2 regions of the Paenibacillus thiaminolyticus genome follow, and region 2 is predicted to be linked to the other one. Evidence: predicted binding sites of a transcription regulator. Region 2 holds the regulator's gene; the other holds the start of a gene.
What was found. Region 2 encodes NrdR, which represses ribonucleotide reductase genes. Its sites were predicted from a motif close to AACACNATATATNGTGTT; they were not measured.
Positions count from the first base shown of each region.

Region 1: a site for NrdR is predicted at 1,517-1,534, ahead of nrdI (class Ib ribonucleoside-diphosphate reductase assembly flavoprotein NrdI). Genes of this name have one in related genera too.

Region 1 covers NZ_CP041405.1:155,540-158,651, reverse strand. Annotated here, with positions in the region: gene nrdE (class 1b ribonucleoside-diphosphate reductase subunit alpha) at 1-928, opposite strand, end outside; gene nrdI (class Ib ribonucleoside-diphosphate reductase assembly flavoprotein NrdI) at 939-1,310, opposite strand; gene FLT43_RS00655 (ABC transporter substrate-binding protein) at 2,141-3,112, opposite strand, start outside.
Region 2 covers NZ_CP041405.1:1,872,164-1,875,275, forward strand. Annotated here, with positions in the region: gene FLT43_RS08480 (AraC family transcriptional regulator) at 35-937, opposite strand; gene FLT43_RS08485 (hypothetical protein) at 1,105-1,359, shown strand; tRNA gene FLT43_RS08490 (tRNA-Ala) at 1,416-1,490, shown strand; gene nrdR (transcriptional regulator NrdR) at 1,582-2,055, opposite strand; gene FLT43_RS08500 (alpha/beta-type small acid-soluble spore protein) at 2,178-2,399, shown strand; gene FLT43_RS08505 (lytic transglycosylase domain-containing protein) at 2,451-3,035, opposite strand; gene coaE (dephospho-CoA kinase) at 3,032-3,112, opposite strand, start outside.

The sequences.
Region 1 (3,112 bases), 1.7 Mb from region 2:
GCTCATCGTACATCTCGCTGATGTCCATGTCGTCCAGGTGCTTGCCGTACTCCTTGTACACGGTATACGGATAGAACAAGTACATATCCTTGTCCTGCTCGACCAGCTCGAAAAATTTATTCGGAGCCACAACGCCAAGCGACAAGGTCTTGATCCGGATTTTCTCATCGCTGTTGATTTTCTTCGTATCCAAAAATTCATGAATATCGGAATGGAATACATTCAAGTAGACGACACCGCTGCCGTCGCGCTGCCCCAATTGGTTCGCATAGGAGAACGCATCCTCGAACAGCTTCATGACCGGAAGTACGCCGCTTGCCTTGCCGTCCAGCCCTTTGATCTGCTCGCCGGCACCGCGGATTTTGCTCAAATTCAGGCTGACGCCGCCGCCAATCTTGCTCAGTTGCAGCGCCGAGTTGATCGAGAATCCGATCGAGTTCATCGAATCATCCACTTCGAGCAGGAAGCAGCTGACCAGCTCCCCTCTCCGCTTCTTCCCGGCATTCAGGAATGTCGGCGTCGCTGGCTGATACTCCTGGGAGATTAACAATTCGGCATACTCGAACGCCTTGTCGATATTCCCGCTCGCCAGGAACAGGGAGACAACGGCCAGCCGGTCCTCGTAGCGCTCCAGGAACTTTGTATCGTCATTGGTCTTCATCGCATAGTTGTTATAGAACTTGAACGCGCTCATGAACGATGGGAAGCGGAACTTCTTCCCGTACAAATATTCATAGAGACGCTTAATATCCTTGAACTCGTACTTGTCGAACAATTCTTTTTCATAGTAGTCGTTCTCTATCAGATAATGAATCTTCTCCTCAAGATTATGGAAGAATACTGTATTTTGATTGACATAGTCGATGAAATAGCTTTTCGCCGCTTCGCGATCTTTGTCAAATTGGAATTTGCCGTCCTTCTGGACCATAATTTCGTTGTTAAGCTGTATCCATTTTGGTATCAAAGTAATGGACCTCCCGAGAAAATTGTTCTACATCTTTCTTCGTGCCGCTGAGCTCGAACTTCATCAGCACGGGCACAGAATATAATCGAGAAATATGATCGGCTGCCAGTCCGTACCGGATGCCCCAGTTCATATTGCCGCTGGAAGCGACGCCTTGCAGCAAATGGCCATGCTCCTCGAGGAATTGCATCGTAGATTGAGGCACTTGTCCGAACCCTGTCGTGTACGTGATCAAAATAAAGGGGTCGGTCAGCTTCGTCTCTTCCGATATGCGAACACAATCCAAATTCAGCTTCTCGACAAAACGCTTCACGTTGCCGGTCTTCGAGTCGTAAGCGATAAGCACGTGATCCCTCCGTCGCAATCAAATCTTCAAATTTCAAATAGAGTCGCCTGTACTCGCCAAAAAGAGCACATCTCAAAGAAAGAGACAGGAACCAGCCACCTTGATGAACCGATGCATCGGGTGCAAATTGGCACTTCCATCTCCTTACTCTTCGAAGAGAATGATAGAAATATAGGCTATTGGTTAAGCAGGGAACTCCACTTGCCGTTACAATATATAGTGTATGTATTCATCCTCGCATACTATATATAGCTCGTTATTGAATCATAACCAATTTTAAGATAAATGGCAAGCCCATTTTATCCGCCATCGGCAGCAACGAAATATGTCGGCCTGTGACAAAAAACATATCTATCGTACCACATCTATGACCGTTATTGGTGTTCAATTTTTTTGGAATTAAGCGGGATATCCTTTTCTGCCAGCTGGGCCGCCTAGCAGCCGTTCAGCACCCGTTCATATAGAGGGATAATTTCAGTACTTCTCCGCAAAAATACAATTTTCGCAGCAGGAAACAGGGAGCCTCAAACCGGATTTTCGAGTTATTTAATGAGATTAAATATACTCATCGACCCGATCACCCATGCCGGCTGTCAGGCTCGAGTTACATGGGCCAGATTATATTTAATAACATTAACTATACAAGTAAAAGACCTCTTTGGGAGGATCGTTCGAACTCCATCTATTGAACTTTTCTATTAAAAATTTCCCGGGCAACGGTGCGATTTCGCGTCATTGCGACAAAGGATAAGGCCGGATCCTGTGCTACACAGAATCCGGCCTAGGGCTCCTCTTTATTCCCTCGCTGCCTGCAGCGGAAGTGATGTCGATCAGCGGGTAACCGCCTGTTGCACCCCGGCGGGATTGAAGCCGTTCTCAAGTCCGCCGAACGTATAATCCGCTACCTTGTCGCTGCGGAATAGAATCAATTCCTTAGCATGTGTAACCGGAATGACGATGACCTGATCGTTCAAGTAGTTCAACAAGAACTCGTAACCGGATGCAATCGCCGCCTCATCCCGCGTGTGCAATACGTTCATGATGCGCTCCTTAATGTCGGCCGCCTCCGGCAGAGCGGACATGGCCGCCGTATGCGCGGTCTGATCGAGCATCGGGCCGATAAAGTGATGCGGGTCCTCAGGGGCTCCCTTCGAACCCCAGATCGTAATGTCGAACTTCCCTTCCACGCATTCTGTCCACCATGTCATCACGTCGGTTCCTTCCACCTCAACCTGCAGCCCTACTTCCTTCAACTGGCCTTGCAGGGCGGCAGCCAGCTCCTTATTGAACGCATCTCCCGTCTCATACGTGAAGCGAAGCTTCATCGGCTTGCCGTTGAGCTCCCGGTATCCTGTGCTCTCATTCATCTTCCAGCCCGCTTCATCTAGCAGCTTGGCGGCTTGCTGCACATCGTAGGCCCGCTGCGTTCGCAGCCCGTTCTGAATGAACGGGATATCTGCGAACATCTCATCGGCCGCCGTCTCATAGCCGAACGTTAAGCCCTCGGCTATCTCCTGCTTATTGATGGCATGCGCGATCGCCTCGCGAACCCGCAGATCGCCCAGATTTTCCCCTGAAGCATTGAGCGCCAGCGCTCGCGTTCGGCTCCCCTTCGAGGTCTTCCCTTGAACGCCGGACATGGATGCAGCCTGCTTGAACTCATTATTCGTAATCATCGTGGAACTGAAGACGGCATCAATCTCGCCCGCCTGCAGCGCCTTCAGCCGCGTGGCCGGGTCCGGAACATATTTAACGATAATCCGCTCGAACGCAGGCTCTTCTCCCCAATAGTCCTTGTTCTT
Region 2 (3,112 bases):
AACTACTACTAACCTCGTGAAAACTAATATGATCTTACTGTTTTTTCTTCGTTCGCTGATTGCGGATCTCGCTGGGCGACACACCGAATAGCTGCCGGAACAGACGATTGAAATTCGATAAGTTGCGAAAGCCGCATTCTGATGCAATATCAATAATTTTCTCATCCGATGATTCCAATAAATGAACCGCTTGGGTCAGCCGTAGTTGGATAAGATAATCAAGCGGCGACGTGCCGACCGCCTGCTGGAACAAAGCGCTGAACCGGGACGGGCTCAAATGGGTCAGCTCGGCTAATTCCTTCAGCGTCCACGGGTAAGCCAGATTGAGCTCCATCGTTAAAATAAGCTCCTTCAGCGCATGGATTCCTCGGTGCTTCACCGGCGCCGCCTCCCCTTCCGCGAGAGCGCCGTGCCGGTTGACGAGGGCGAGAAAGCGGGTCAATTGCGCTCGGATGACGGATGCGTAAGATGGAGCCCTCACTTCCATCTCCTCCTTCATATTGAGGAGGATTGCGATCAATTCATCGTATGCCGGCATGTCCCGATTGACCAGGTTGGTGAACTGTATGCCCTGTTCCCGGAACGGGCGAAGCAAGTCATGGTCATAACGCATCTCCATGGCCAGCATCCCGGGATCGAACATATGAACGTCAATGACCAGATGATCCGTCTCAAAGGCGCGATGCAGGTCCTGTCCATTGATGAGGATAATATCTCCCGCCTGAAGCTGATACTTTATACCATTGATCACACAAAATCCTGTCCCGCCCCGGATATAATTAATCTCCAATTCGCGATGCCAATGGAGCCGTTGAAAGCTTGGACTCACGCCTTCCGTCGTCGATACGAGGTACGGCATGGGCGTAGGCCAGCACACCGGATCAGGCATGATGGCCTTCGGCTTTTCCTGGGGTTCCGTATATACATTCCGATCCATTCAAGCTTCACCTCTCAATGGAAACGTTCTCTTTCTATTACAACAAAAAAAAGGAAATTCCGCAAAGAAAAACATTTCGCGTCCTGTACACAAATAAATTGACAAAGACAATAAAAAGACATTAAGATGTAAAATGCAAAAAACTAAAGGGAGCAGGTGACCTACCCGTGAACTACCAACCGATTGTAAAGGAAAAGACGTTAATTGAGCGCAACGATGAAGACAACCTGTATCAAGTCAAAGTGAAATTGCAGGATGGCACTCAATGCCGCGTCATCTACAACAAAGGAGCAATTACCATCAGCCGCTTGCTCTCCATTCCTTGTCCCGTATGCAGAAAAGACTTCATTTGCTTATGTCTGAACCGCTTCGCGGAACAAATTGACAGCCAAGTCCATCTATCCGACATGCTCGCTGAGTAAATGAAATAAATCCTGTTGCAATTCGAGACATGTGGTGGTATAATGTAACAGGTAACGGGGCATTAGTTCAGGGGGAGAACGCTTCACTGGCAGTGAAGAGGTCAGCGGTTCGAATCCGCTATGCTCCACCATCATAGCTACACTCGAGAACATCTGGATGAAGATGTTCTTTTTGTTTTGTCTACACAAAAGAACCCGCAAGGGTTCTAAGATGCGGGTTCTTCATGAGTGCTCCCCTAATGAATTTTTGGACAGCAAGTGAGTCAGTTCCTTCATGAACATATTGATATCCTTGAATTGGCGGTAGACGGAAGCAAATCGCACATATGCCACCTCATCGACCGGATACAATTGCTCCATCACCCGCTCGCCGATAATGCGGCTCTCTACTTCGGCATGAGCGGTATTCCGGAGCTGCTTCTCCACTTCGGACGCTATCATCTCCAGCCGTTCTACCGAGACCGGCCTTTTCTCACAAGCCCGAATCAGGCCTCGCAGCATCTTGTCGCGGCTGAACTCCTCGCGGCTTCCATCCTTCTTAATGACAATAAGCGGCGTCTCCTCCACCATTTCGAAGGTCGTGAACCGGCGGCTGCACAGCTCACACTCCCTTCTCCTCCGGATGGATTTATTATCATTCGCAGGCCGGGAATCCAGCACTTTCGTTCCAAGATGGGCACAAAAAGGACATTTCAAATGGTGTTCCTCCTTTCTTCCCGATCTAACTCGGATGTTATAGAAAATACCAGTCGTTACCTGTAATGAACTTAGCGAGAATGCACACAATACAATTACCAACCGCAAGGAGGTGAATAGATATGAGCCAAAACAACCGTTCCAGCAACAACCTGGTTGTACCTCAAGCAACTGCAGCTCTCGAGCAAATGAAGTTCGAGATCGCTCAAGAATTGGGCATTGCCATTCCGCAAGACGGATACTATGGCAACATGGCAACCCGTGACACCGGCTCGATCGGGGGATACATCACGAAGCGCCTGGTACAAATCGCGGAGCAACAACTAGCAGGTCAATTCAAATAAGGCATTGCGAGCATCGGAGCAAGCCGGTAACCCGGCTTGTCCGATGCTTATTCATTTGATCCCATAGACATCCTTATACTTATCATAATAATGGATCACGCGCTGTACGTACAGCTTCGTTTCCCCATATGGAATCTGCTGCTTCACGGTCTCGAACCGTCCGTCCCACGTCTTGTTGCGGAGCCATTTGCTCACATTGCCCGGACCGGCGTTGTATGCAGCGATCGCCGCAATCCAGTTCCCATTGAACTGCTTATGCAGCGATTGCAAGTACCAGGTTCCGATATGAATGTTCGGATCAATCTCGTACTTCAATTCCTCCATCGTCCAATGCGAATCAAGCTTGAGCTGATCCATCGCCCATGAGGCCGTCTCCGGCATCAGCTGCATGACTCCAATGGCGCCCTTCCTGGACTCTTGTCCAGCCTGGTAATTCGTCTCTACCCGAATGATGGCCGCGACGAGCAGCGGATCAATCTGGTACTTACCCGCATGCTTCCGAATCTCATCCTCATATGGAATCGGATACATCCAGCGGCCCAGCCATTGCGATTGTACGAATATGATAAATAGAAACCCGAGAAAGAGGACGAGCAAAAAACGTTTTTTCCGCATCAGATTCATGATTCGGTTCATAGCAAGCCTTTCTGAAGCCAGAACTGTTCAACCTGCTGCCGAGTCTCTTCCATTCCCTTGCTGTTGTCGATGACGTA